4 regions of the Streptomyces sp. NPDC028907 genome follow, and region 2 is predicted to be linked to each of the others. Evidence: riboswitches for the same ligand, from Rfam matches in the RefSeq annotation. Region 2 holds a riboswitch; each other region holds the start of a gene.
What was found. Region 2 has a riboswitch for cobalamin ahead of ACZ4UU_RS00340 (cobalamin biosynthesis protein). Riboswitches for the same ligand answer to the same signal wherever they lie in the genome.
Positions count from the first base shown of each region.

Region 1 (3,198 bases), on a different contig from region 2:
GGCACCGCCTGGGGCCAGTTCAACGTCGAGAAGTACGCCGCCCTCCAGCCCGACCTGCTGATCAGCAACATGTTCCCGCCGCCGGGCCTGTGGTTCGTCCCTGAGGAGAGCACGAAGAAGGTCGAGGCCCTGGCTCCCACGGTCGGCATCAGCGTCGCCCGCACCTCCCTGCTCAACCCGCTCAAGCGGACCGCCGAACTCGCCGAGTCGCTCGGCGCGGACCTGAGCGCTAAGCAAGTAACGGACGCCAAGGCCCGATTCGAGAAGGCCATCGAGACCCTGCGCGGCGCGGCCGAGGCCAACGGCGGGCTGAAGGTCATGGCCATCACCGGCGACAAGGACAACTTCTACGTCGCCGTCCCGGATTCGTACTGCGACCTGAACTATTTCAAGGATCTGGGCGTGGAGTTCGTCGAGGGCAGGAAGTCCGACGAGTGGGGCTTCTGGGAGTTCCTCAGCTGGGAGAACGCCGACAAGTACCACGCCGACCTCATCATGGTCGACAACCGCTCCGCGTCCATGTCCCTGGAGCAGCTGAACCAGAAAGCCACCTGGCGTGAGCTGCCCGCGGTCAAGGCCGGCCAGACCACGCCCTGGTCGATGGAGGAGCGGTTCAGCTACGCGGGATGGGCCCCCGTCGTCGAACGCCTCGCCGCCGCCGTGGAGAAGTCGAAGAGGCTCAAGGCATAGCCCAGGAGGCGCATCCAGTGACCCGGTCCAAGCAGCCGCCCGAACTCGGCGACGTCCAGAAGACATTGCTCATCCCGCTCTACGCACGGGCGGTGGAGACGCGCAAGCGGAACGGCATGCTCAGCGACCCGCGCGCGGTGGAGATGGTCGACGCCATCGACTACGACTTCACCCGGTTCGACGGAGCCAAGAGCCTGCTCGGCGCGAACCTGCGGACCCTGCTGTTCGACGGCTGGGTCAGCGACTTCCTCCGGCAGCATCCCACGGGCACGGTCGTGGAGATCGGCACCGGTCTCAACACCCGGTTCGAACGGCTCGACAACGGCACCGCGCACTGGATCGACCTGGACCTGCCGGACGTCATCGAGCTGCGGCGCGCGTTCTTCGAGGACACCGACCGCAGGCGCATGCTCGCCGCCTCGGTCACCGATCCGGCCTGGACCGACGCGGTGCGGGAGGCCCCGGGGCCGTACTTCCTGGCCGCCGAGGCCGTGCTCATCTACCTGGAAGAGCATCAGGTCCGCTCGGTGTTCGACCTGATCGCCGAGCGGCTACCGGGCGCCCTGCTCGCTCTGGAGACCGCCGCCGGGCGCATGGTGGACCGTCAGGACAGCCACGACGTCCTGGCCGAGATGGCGGCCCGGATGCGCTGGCGCTGCGACGACCCGGCGGCCCTGGAGCGCTGGCGCCCGGGCGTCCACCTGGCCGACTCCCGCACCTTCGCCCGCCTGCCCACCCCCGTGGCCCGCCGGCTGGACCCGGCCTCTCGCCTGATGCTGCGCGCCGCCTCGGTACTTCGCCGCCGCGACGTGCGGGCGTACCGCTTCAACCTCTTCCGGTTCGCCGCGGCGTGAAGACGTAGAGGTCGAGGATGTCGGGGCAGGGGGCGATGCCGGGGCCGCCGGCGCGGACCCAGGCGGCGATGTCCTCGGTGGCGTCCGGATCGTTGACGAGGCCGAGCCAGACCGGGCGGGCACCGGCGGCGCGTCCGGCCGCGGAGGGCTGGACAACGATCACGTTGGCGTGTTCGCACACGTCGAGGCAGTCCGAGACGCGCACGGGGGCGCGCTCGGCCAGATACCTGACCTGCCGGTCGTGATCGACTCTAGGCACTTTCCGGGTTCCGCAGCAGCAGTCCCGGCAGACGACGATGCGGCAGGGGGCGGGTGCGGCGGGGGTGTGCTCGGTACGTCGTTCTTCAGCTTGCCGTCGGGGCATCGCTCGTCGTGCTCCTCTTGCGGAGAGATCCTGGCCGGCTGCGGGACGCAGGAAGCGGATCGTGGGGTGGCCCTGGATGTCGAGGTGCCCGCTTCGGTGCCGACTCCAGGGTGACCTCGGCACCGCAGTTGTCGATGGTGACCGGGTAACCGGCGGCAGTGGCCTTCTCCGTCTGCGCGCCGCCGCCGGAGGAGGAGCCACAGGCGGTGAGCAGCCGGGCGGGGGCGCGGAGCACGGGCATGCCTCGGGGGTCGGGGCTCGTTCGCGGAGCCTGGCCTACGGACTTCCCTCCGCGCGGGGGCGCGGAGGTGCCAGCAGGTCTCCGGACTCGGGATCATCCGGTCGGGGCGCCTTCCCGGTCTCCCAGTGGCGTCGTGCCCCGCCCGTCCCCCTCACCGCTGCGCGTCAGTTCCGGGTTCGCACCGGATTCCCTGGCCTCGGATGTGGCTCGACTGGCTCTCGGAGGCTATCAAGGTCGCCGTACCGTCAGGTCGTGCGATCGGTCACGGGACGCACGGCGGCGAGCCGGGCCACCCTGAGCCTGGCCGACCGACCCCGGTGATGAGTTTTCGCGCCCGCACCCGTCACACCTACGAGACCCACGACGGGGCACGACGAGGCGGGAGGATGACGTGATGAGTGCGGACACACGGCTGGAGGAGCTGGGCGTGAGCGGTCTGGGCGAGGTCGACGAGTCGGAGTTCTCGGGGCTGGCGGAGCGGCACCGGCGGGAGTTGCACGTGCACTGCTACCGGATGCTCGGGTCCTTCGAGGACGCCGAGGACACCGTGCAGGAGACGCTGCTCCGTGCCTGGCGGCGGCGCGAGACCTTCGAGGGGCGGTCGACGTTCCGGGCCTGGCTGTACCGGATCGCCACCAACGCCTGCCTGGACCTGCTCGCCAAGAGCCGCCCGGAGCCCGCGGCCGGCGGCGAGGTGCTGTGGCTGCAGCCCTACCCGGACCGGCTGCTCGACGAGCTGCCGGCGGGCGACGCGGACGAGCCGGAGACCGTCGCCGTCGCGCGGGAGACCATCGAGCTGGCGTACCTGGTCGCGGTCCAGCACCTCGCGCCGCGCCCACGGGCCGTGCTGATCCTGCGGGACGTGGTCGGCTGGCCGGCGAAGGACGTCGCGGAGTGCCTCGGGGACTCCGTCAACTCCGTGAACAGCGCGCTGCAGCGGGCCCGTGCCGGCCTGCGGGAGCACCTGCCCGCCGAGCGGCAGGACTGGACCGGCGGCGAACAGGACGCCGGGACGCGTGAGCTGGTACGCCGCTACACGGACGCCAGCG
Region 1 covers NZ_JBVHVE010000012.1:285,148-288,345, forward strand. The annotation lists gene ACZ4UU_RS32980 (ABC transporter substrate-binding protein) at 1-690, shown strand, start outside; gene ACZ4UU_RS32985 (class I SAM-dependent methyltransferase) at 708-1,544, shown strand; gene ACZ4UU_RS32990 ((2Fe-2S) ferredoxin domain-containing protein) at 1,516-1,908, opposite strand; cobalamin riboswitch at 2,205-2,380, opposite strand; gene ACZ4UU_RS32995 (RNA polymerase subunit sigma-70) at 2,544-3,198, shown strand, end outside.
Region 1: linked by a shared signal. The riboswitch ahead of ACZ4UU_RS32990 ((2Fe-2S) ferredoxin domain-containing protein) and the one ahead of ACZ4UU_RS00340 (cobalamin biosynthesis protein) in region 2 are both predicted to bind cobalamin.

Region 2 (3,198 bases):
CACGGTCCCGAAGAAGGAGGCGAAGACGCCCCCGCGGTCGATGTCGCCCACGACCAGCACGGGCAGCCGGGCGGTGCGGGCGATGCCCATGTTGACGATGTCGGTCCGCCGCAGATTGATCTCCGCCGGAGACCCGGCGCCCTCGCAGATCACCGCGTCGTACGTGTCCCGCAGTTCCGCGAGACAGTCGAGCACGGTCCCGAGCAGCGCCCGCTGCCGTCCGCCGTGGTACCCGCGTGCGCTCATCTCGCCCACCGGCTTGCCCAGCAGCACGACCTGGCTGCTCCGCTCGCCGCCGGGCTTGAGCAGCACGGGATTCATCCGCGCGGTCGGCTCCACGCGGCACGCCTGCGCCTGCATGGCCTGCGCCCGCCCGATCTCGGCGCCCTCGCGCGTCACGAACGAGTTGAGGGACATGTTCTGCGCCTTGAACGGCGCGACCTTGACCCCCTGCCGTACCAGCCACCGGCAGATTCCCGCCGTGACGACGCTCTTGCCGGCGTCCGAGGTGGTGCCGGCGACGAGAAGTCCCCCGCCCGTCATGACGTACGTCCCTTCGCGATACGGCGCGCGGCGGCACAGACGCCGAGCGCCAGCCAGCCGACGCGCTTCGACAGCCGTACGGCCCGCTCGATGTCCTGGACGGCGACGGCGCGCCCCGCCCCGTTGAGCACCGGCCGGTGCTCGACCCGCCCGCCGTACGACAGCGTCCCGCCGAGGCGCACCCCGAGCGCCCCCGCGAACGAGGCCTCGACGGGCCCGGCGTTGGGGCTCGGGTGCCGGCCGGCGTCGGCCCGCCAGGCCCGTACTGCACCCCGGGGGTCACCGCCCGCGACGGCGGCCAGTACGGCGGTCAACCGCGCCCCCGGCCATCCGGCCACGTCGTCGAGCCGCGCCGAAGCCCAGCCGTACCGCCGGTACTTGGGCGACCTGTGCCCCACCATGGCGTCGAGTGTGTTCACGGCCCGGAACCCGAGCAGCCCCGGCACCCCGCCGACGGCCCCCCACACCAGGGCCCCGACCACCGCGTCGGAGGTGTTCTCGGCGACGGACTCCACGACCGCCCGCGCGATCCCGTCCGCGTCCAGCGCCTGCGGATCCCGCCCGCACAGATGCGGCAGCCGCGCCCGCGCACCCTCGACGTCACCGGCCTCCAGGGCGCGCCCGATCGTCCGCGCCTCCCGGGCGAGCGAAGTCCCCCCGACCACCGCCCAGGTGGCGGCGCCGGTCAGCGCGACGGAGGCGGCGGAGGAGGTACGGACGACACGGGCGGCGACGGCGCCCAGCGCCACGGCGCCACCGGCGCACACAGCGGTGTGCACCGCACCCCGCGCGCGGTGGTCGCGCCACAACACTCTTTCCACGGCGCCGGCGGCACGCCCGAACGCGGCGACCGGATGCCCCCGGCGAGGGTCGCCGAGCAGCAGGTCACCGAGAAGTCCGGCGGCGGCGCCGTACGCGAAGACGCGATCGGCTCGCATCGGGGTCAGCCGACCGTGGGGTCAGACGACGGTCTGATACTGCGTGTCGATCGGCAGGCGAGCATCGCGTTCTGTCCTCACTCAGGGTGTCCACGCCCTGGTTCGACGAGACCGGCGGTGAGAGTTCCTGGCTCCCGGGGCTTTCTACCCCGGTGACAGTGGCGGGACCGCGCCGGATTCACACCGGCTTCCTCTCCTGCCGCCGTAGCTGGCCCCGGAAGTCCACCACGGGGTTGGAAGGGCCGTCAACTTGCCGTTGACCTGCGACGGGAGAGTGTGCGAAGGCCCACACAGGCGTGAGGTGCGGGACGGTGATCCGTCCCGCACCTCGGGTGATTCAGGTGGCGCGTGCGCCGTACGTCGGGCCGTCAGGCCACGATCAGATAGATGCCGTATCCCACGGCCGCCGCGCATGCCGCGAAGCACGCGTACGCGCCGGTGACCGCGAGCGCGGCCGAGTCGCCCTGGGCCACCGCTCGTTCGCGGCGGGACAGGCCCGAGATGCCGAGGGTGAACAGGCCCACGAGGGCCACGGTGACCACGAGGCTGACGCCGAAGACGGAGCCGAGAGCCGCCCAGTCGATCTTCATGCTTCTTCTTCCTTGAGTACCGGGAGGGGTAACCGGGTGGGGTCAGACCGTGGCCTGAGAGGGCGAGGGGGACGCGGACGGCGTCGCCGTCGGCTCGGAGGCCGGGGCCGGGATGGTGGCCGACAGGTCCTCGGTCGTCGTGCCCGCCGGGGGCGGGGTCACGGCGGCCATGGCCGTGGTCACCACGCCGGCCGGCTCCTCGGTCTCGTTGACGTTGGTGTGGTCGATGACCTCGCGGCGGGAGATCTTCCAGATCGCGGCGCTGGAGCCGACCAGGAAGACCGCGACGATGGCCGTGCCCCAGGCGCCGAAGCCCGTCACGTACTCGGCGAGCGCCCCGACCAGGGCGGCGGCCGGCAGGGTCAGACCCCAGGCGACGAACATCCGGGTGGCCGTCGACCAGCGGACCACGCCGCCCTTGCGGCCGAGGCCCGCGCCCATCACCGAGCCGGAGACGGAGTGCGTGGTGGAGAGGGAGAAGCCGAGGTGGGAGGAGGCCAGGATGACGGTGGCCGCGCTGGTCTGGGCGGCGAAGCCCTGCTGCGGCTGGAGGTCGGTCAGGCCCTTGCCCATGGTGCGGATGATGCGCCAGCCGCCGAGGTAGGTGCCGAGCGCGATGGCCAGACCCGCGGAGAGGATGACCCACATGGGCGGGTCGGAGTCGGGGGCCAGGGTGCCGCCGGCGACCAGAGCGAGGGTGATGATGCCCATCGTCTTCTGCGCGTCGTTGGTGCCGTGCGCGAGGGAGACCAGGCCGGCGGAGGCTATCTGGCCGGCGCGGTAGCCCTTCCTGCTGGCCTCGCCGTCGGCCTTCTTGCCGAGCGTGTAGGTCAGGCGCGTGGCGAGCAGCGCCGCGATGCCCGCGACCAGCGGGGCGGCGATGGCCGGGATCAGCACCTTGGTGACGAGCACGTCGCCGTGGACCGCGCCCATGCCGGCCGAGGCGATGGTGGCGCCGATCAGGCCGCCCATCAGGGCGTGCGAGGAGCTGGAGGGCAGGCCCACCAGCCAGGTGAGCAGATTCCAGAGGATCGCGCCGACCAACGCGGCGAAGATGACCTCGGGACGGATGCCGGTCTCGTCGACGAGACCCTTGGAGATCGTGTTGGCGACCTCCACGGAGAGGA
Region 2 covers NZ_JBVHVE010000001.1:62,761-65,958, reverse strand. The annotation lists gene ACZ4UU_RS00345 (cobyric acid synthase) at 1-543, opposite strand, end outside; gene ACZ4UU_RS00340 (cobalamin biosynthesis protein) at 540-1,481, opposite strand; cobalamin riboswitch at 1,584-1,723, opposite strand; gene ACZ4UU_RS00335 (hypothetical protein) at 1,850-2,071, opposite strand; gene ACZ4UU_RS00330 (inorganic phosphate transporter) at 2,114-3,198, opposite strand, start outside.

Region 3 (3,198 bases), on a different contig from region 2:
GTGTGCCCGAGCCGCGCGGCCTGGGCCTCCCGGATACGGCGCACGGAGTCCAGGAGCAGGAAGCTCATCCGGTACGTCACCAGGGCGACGTCGACGACGGGCGCGGGCACCCCGGCCTTCACCAGGCGGGGCAGCAGGTCGGACATCGGCGTGGTGAAGGCGAACAGCAGCACGCCCAGCGAGGCGGCCGAGGTGCGCAGCAGCAACTCCCCGGCACGCAGCGGGCCCTCGCCGGCCAGGGACACGAAGCCGTCCGGCCCGCCGACCTGGACGAGCAGGGTGAGCGCGCCGGTCACACAGAAGCCGAGCGGCACACGGTAGGCCCGCCACAGCCGCCGCGCGGGCACGCCCGCCGGACCCAGCAGTACCGCGAGTGCGGTGACCAGGACCAGCGCGGCGCCCGGCCAGGGCGGCAAGGAGATCGCGAGCACGGTGAGGCCGAGCCCGAGCACGGCCTTGTCCACGGGGTGACGGCGGCGCCAGCGACTGCTGTGCGCCGCCGCGTCGATCGGCAGCACGAGGGGTCAGGACCTCTCGGCCGGGGACTCCTCGGCGGCGGTCGCGCCGGCCGTGCTCTCCGCGCCGCCGGCCCGCTCCAGCGCCCGCTCCTCGCCCTGCCGCCGTCCCCGGCGCAGACCGAAGTAGTAGGCGAGGACGCCGGCCCCGAGGGCCGCCTGGAGGGAGAACAGGGCCGACTCGATCTCGCCGGACGGCGGCTCGTAGAGCGGCGAGAACCACGGCTCGTAGTCCGGCTCGATCTCGGTGATCGCCGACTCCGCCTCACCGTCGGCGCCCGCGAACGGCTCCTCCTTGTGGTCGCCCAGGCCGAGGGCCAGCGGCAGCACCGCGAGGGCGGCCACGACGACCAGCAGCAGAATGTTGATCTTCGTGTTCCTGCTCATCGGGCCACCGCCTCGGTCTCGGTCCGGGACTGCTTCTTCGCCAGGAGCACGCCCAGCCGGGTCAGTTCGCCCTTGCTGGACTGCACCAGCAGCCGCATCACGAGCACCGTGAGCAGTCCCTCGCTCACCGCGAGGGGGATCTGGGTGACGGCGAAGATGGAGCCGAACTTGCCGAGCGCGCCCAGGAATCCGCTGCTCGGGTCGGGGAAGGCGAGGGCCAGCTGGACGCTGGTCACGCAGTAGGTGGACAGGTCGGCTAGGAAGGCGCCGAAGAACACGGCGACCATGAGCGGCACGTCGTAGCGCCGCAGCAGCCTGTAGATCGCGTACCCGGCCCAGGGGCCGACGATCGCCATCGAGAAGACGTTGGCGCCGAGCGTCGTCAGACCGCCGTGCGCGAGCAGCAGCGCCTGGAAGAGCAAGGTGATGGTGCCCAGTACCGCCATGATCGGCGGCCGGAACAGGATGGCACCCAGACCGGTGCCCGTGGGATGCGAGCAACTGCCGGTCACCGAGGGCAGCTTCAGCGCGGACAGGACGAACGTGAAGGCTCCGGAGGCGCCGAGGAGCAGCGTGCTCTCCGGGTGCTCCTTGACCTCACGGGTGAGTGAACGGACGCCGTGGACGACGAAGGGCGCGGACGCGACGCCCCAGGCGACCGCGTGCGCCGGAGGCAGGAAACCCTCGGCTATGTGCATGGCTCAGCAGACCCTCTCCAGCACCTCGTGGATGGTTGACGCGCCTTGGTCGGTCTCCTGGCTTACGGGTACCACCGCCCGTGCTCCGCCTTCCCGGGTCCCGAAGGACCCAGTGGCTGCCCGTGAGGGCTGGAGCCGGACTTCCCGATTCACAGTGGCGAGGGCCGCACCGGCATCACACCGGGTTTCCCGTTCACCAAGGCGTGGTGACAGTAGTGCCCGGACAGGGTGGCTGACAAGCGCGCCCAGGGGGCGCGAAAGGGGCGCTACGCGAGGGGCCGACGCGCGTACACCTCTATCTCGATCTTCATACGAGGGTCGGCGAGACCGCACATGAGCATCGTGGCGGCCGGCCGGACATCACCGAAGCGGCGGCGCAGGACCGGCCAGCAGGGCTCGAAGTCCTCGCGGTCGGGCAGCAGGTACCGCACCCGCACCACATCGGCGAAGGTGCACCCCGCCTCGGCCAGCGCCGCCTCGATATTGCGCAGGCACTGCTCCGCCTGCTCCCCCACGTCGTCGGAGATCGTCATCGTGCTGTAGTCGAACCCGGTCGTCCCGGACACATGCACCCAGTCGCCGTCGACCACGGCACGGGCATAGCCGATCTGCTCCTCGAAGGTCGAGCCGCTGAGGATCGCACGTCGCTCTGTCATGCGCCGCACGCTAAGTCGACCAGCGCTGATACGTCTAATACGGCAGGAGGCATGGCCTGATATCCCTAGGCGTATGGACCGACCGGAACTGCCCCTGCCACAGCTGCACGCCTTCGTCGTACTCGCCGAGGAACTCCACTTCGGCCACGCCGCCGCCCGCCTGGGCATCGCCCAGCCACCGCTGAGCCAGCAGATCCGACGCCTGGAGGACAAGGTCGGCCACGCCCTGTTCCACCGAGCACCAGGACGCGTCACGCTCACCCCGGCGGGCCGCGAACTGCTGCCCGCCGCCCGGCGCGCCCTCACCGACCTCACGGACGGCCTGGCCGCGGCCCGTGCCGTCGGCAGCGGCCGGGCCGGCAGCCTGCGCCTCGGCTTCGCCGCCTCCCTCGCCCTGACCGTGCTGCCCGGCCTGCTGCGCACCTTCCGGGGCCGGTTCCCCGGCGTACTCCTGGACATCCACGAGATGACCACCGCGCCGCAGATCGCCGCCCTGCACGACGGGACCATCGACGTCGGCCTCCTGCGCGAGCCCCCCGCCGACCAGCCGGAGCTCGGCTTCAGAACCGTACTCAGCGAGCCGTTCGTGGCCGTGCTGCCGTCCGCCCATCCGCTGGCCGCACAACGGACCGTACGGGTCGCGCAGTTGGCGGACTCGCCCTTCGTACTGCTGCCGCGTGCGGTCGGCCCGCGGCTGTACGACCGGATCACCGGCCTGTGCGCCGAAGCCGGCTTCACGCCGCGGACCGCCCAGCACGCCGTGGAGTGGCAGACCGTGTGCGCCCTGGTGGAGACCGGCCTCGGCGTCTCCCTGGCACCGGCGAGCATCCGCCGTATCCGCCTCAAAGGCGTCGCCTTCCGCAGGATCGAGCCCGGCGACGCCCGCACGCGCGTGGCCGTCGCCTGGCGCGAGGGCGACCCGAACCCGCTGGTCGCACACCT
Region 3 covers NZ_JBVHVE010000005.1:168,302-171,499, forward strand. The annotation lists gene cbiQ (cobalt ECF transporter T component CbiQ) at 1-518, opposite strand, end outside; gene ACZ4UU_RS16745 (energy-coupling factor ABC transporter substrate-binding protein) at 525-902, opposite strand; gene ACZ4UU_RS16750 (energy-coupling factor ABC transporter permease) at 899-1,600, opposite strand; cobalamin riboswitch at 1,631-1,816, opposite strand; gene ACZ4UU_RS16755 (RidA family protein) at 1,867-2,256, opposite strand; gene ACZ4UU_RS16760 (LysR family transcriptional regulator) at 2,330-3,198, shown strand, end outside.
Region 3: linked by a shared signal. The riboswitch ahead of ACZ4UU_RS16750 (energy-coupling factor ABC transporter permease) and the one ahead of ACZ4UU_RS00340 (cobalamin biosynthesis protein) in region 2 are both predicted to bind cobalamin.

Region 4 (3,198 bases), on a different contig from region 2:
CAAGCTGGGCGGTTTCGACGAGATCTTCGCCGCGGCGGACAAGAAGTACACGGAGGCCGGTGCCGGCGGCCTCATCCCGCCCGCGGCGGCCCAGTGGGGGTACGCCACGCTGGCGTTCGGCTCGGCGCTGGCGCTGTTCATGTACCCGCACTCGATCACGGCGACGCTCTCGTCGCGCAGCCGTGAGGTGATTCGCCGCAACACGACGATCCTGCCGCTGTACTCCCTGATGCTCGGCCTGCTGGCGCTGCTCGGCTTCATGGCCATCGCGGCCGGAGTTCTCGTCACCAACCCCCAGTTGGCGATCCCGCAGCTCTTCGAGAACATGTTCCCCGACTGGTTCGCGGGCGTGGCGTTCGCGGCGATCGGCATCGGGGCCCTGGTCCCGGCCGCCATCATGTCCATCGCGGCCGCGAACCTCTTCACCCGCAACATCTACAAGGACTTCATCAAGCCGGACGCGACGCCCGCCCAGGAGACCAAGGTCTCCAAGCTGGTCTCGCTGCTGGTGAAGGTGGGTGCGCTGATCTTCGTCCTCACCATGGACAAGACGGTCGCGATCAACTTCCAGCTCCTGGGCGGCATCTGGATCCTGCAGACCTTCCCGGCCCTGGTCGGCGGCCTGTTCACCCGCTGGTTCCACCGCTGGGCGCTGCTGGCCGGCTGGGCGGTCGGCATGGTCTACGGCACGGTCGCCGCGTACAACGTCTCCACGCCGACGCAGAAGCACTTCGGCGGCTCCTCGGCGGAGATCCCCGGCATCGGCGAGATCGGCTACATCGGCCTGACGGCGTTCGTGCTCAACGTCGTCGTCACGGTGGTCCTGACCTTCGTCCTGAAGGCCGCGAAGGCCCCCGAGGGCATCGACGAGACCAGCCCGGAGGACTACACGGCGGACGCCGGCGACCCGGGCGTCCAGGCGGAACTGCCGCCGGCGACGGCGGGCAAGTCCCACTGAGTCCCTGGACCTGACCTGAACTGACATCGGCGGGCTGTCGGAGAAATCCGGCGGCCCGTCGGCGTGTGTGTCGGGCACACTCACCCGCATGGACTTCCAGATTCGGCGCGCGAGCCCCGACGAGTACGACGCCCTCGGCGAGATCACCGCCCAGGCCTACCTCCAGGACGGTCTCCTCGACTTCGGCGAGAGCGACGAGTACGTCGGCGAGCTCAGGGACGTGGCCAAGCGGGCCGCAGCCGCTGACGTGCTGGTGGCCGTCGACAACGGCCGGCTGCTCGGCGGCGTGACCTTCGTGCCGAGCGGCGGTCCGATGGCCGACATAGCCCGCGCCGGGGAGGCCGAGATCCGGATGCTCGCCGTCGACCGGGCGGCGCGCGGCCGGGGTGCCGGCGAGGCTCTCGTACGTGCCTGCGTCGACCGCGCACGGGCCACGGAGACCTGTGCGCGTATCGTCCTGTCGACCCAGCGCACCATGCACAGCGCCCACCGCATCTACGAACGCCTGGACTTCGTCCGCACACCCGAGCGGGACTGGAACCCGGTCCCGCACCTGGACGACATCACTCTCCTCACCTACCAGTTGACGCTCTGAAACCAGCGCGACACAACATCTGGGGGTGACACGACAGCACGGCACAAGATGTATGCTCATGCTCGCTGTCGCCGCAGGGGAATCCGGTGCGAATCCGGAACTGTCCCGCAACGGTGTACTTGTGCATATCTGTTCCCAGAACCGTGCACAGGAGTCAGTCCGAGGACCTGCCGACAGCGCGCCCGGCCACCCGGCCGGTGCGCACTGACGTCCGGGCCTCGTGGAATGGGCCGGTGGACGCGACGCCGCGTGCGCTCGTGTGCTGCCCCCTGCCCTCCGCAAGGCCCCCGTGCCGAGCGAGGGAGAGCCCCCACGTGACCATCGCGCCAGCAGATCCGGCCTCAGCCGTCCCGACCGTCGCCATCGACGAGGACGCCCCCGGAACGGCCTTGCTGCGGACCCTCACCGAGCTGACCGCCGACCTCCCCGACGCCGACCCCGGGCGGGTCGCCGCCGCCGCGCTGCGCGGCCGGTCCGCCGCCGCGGACGAGGCGGAGTTGCGGGAGCTGGCGACGGAGGCCGCCGCCGGTCTGATCTCCGAGGACCCCGCCTACTCCCGGCTGGCCGCCCGGCTGCTCACCATCGGCATCCGCGCGGAGGCCGCCTCGCAGGGCGTCACGTCGTTCACCGAGTCGGTCGCGGTCGGCCACCGCGAGGGCCTCATCGCCGACCGGACCGCCGAGTTCGCGCGGATCCACGCGGCCCGCCTCGACGCCCTGGTCGACACGGCCGCCGACGACCGCTTCGGCTACTTCGGCCTGCGCACCCTGCACAGCCGCTACCTGCTCCGGCACCCGATCACCCGCAAGGTCATCGAGACGCCCCAGCACTTCATGCTCCGCGTCGCCGCCGGTCTCGCCGAGGACGACACCCCCCGGGCCCTGGACGAAGTCGCCGCGCTCTACGGGCTCATGAGCCGCCTCGACTACCTCCCCTCCTCCCCCACCCTCTTCAACTCCGGCACCCGGCACCCCCAGATGTCGTCCTGCTACCTCCTGGACTCCCCGCTCGATGAGCTGGACTCCATCTACGACCGCTATCACCAGGTCGCCCGCCTCTCGAAGCACGCCGGCGGCATCGGCATCGCGTACTCCCGCGTCCGCGGCCGCGGTTCGCTGATCCGCGGCACCAACGGGCACTCCAACGGCATCGTCCCGTTCCTGAAGACCCTGGACGCCTCGGTCGCCGCGGTGAACCAGGGCGGCCGGCGCAAGGGCGCGGCCGCGGTGTACCTGGAGACCTGGCACTCCGACATCGAGGAGTTCCTGGAGCTGCGCGACAACACCGGTGAGGACGCCCGCCGTACGCACAACCTGAACCTCGCGCACTGGGTGCCGGACGAGTTCATGCGCCGGGTCAACGCCGACGGCCTGTGGTCGCTGTTCTCCCCCGCCGACGTGCCCGAGCTGGTCGACCTGTGGGGCGAGGAGTTCGACGCCGCCTACCGCAAGGCCGAGGAGGCGGGCCTGGCGAAGAAGACCATCCCGGCCCGCGACCTGTACGGCCGGATGATGCGCACCCTCGCGCAGACCGGCAACGGCTGGATGACCTTCAAGGACGCCGCCAACCGCACCGCCAACCAGACCGCCCTGCCCGGCCATGTCGTCCACTCCTCCAACCTCTGCACGGAGATCCTGGAGGTCAC
Region 4 covers NZ_JBVHVE010000008.1:244,944-248,141, reverse strand. The annotation lists gene mctP (monocarboxylate uptake permease MctP) at 1-958, shown strand, start outside; gene ACZ4UU_RS25575 (GNAT family N-acetyltransferase) at 1,047-1,553, shown strand; cobalamin riboswitch at 1,596-1,765, shown strand; gene ACZ4UU_RS25570 (ribonucleoside-diphosphate reductase subunit alpha) at 1,868-3,198, shown strand, end outside.
Region 4: linked by a shared signal. The riboswitch ahead of ACZ4UU_RS25570 (ribonucleoside-diphosphate reductase subunit alpha) and the one ahead of ACZ4UU_RS00340 (cobalamin biosynthesis protein) in region 2 are both predicted to bind cobalamin.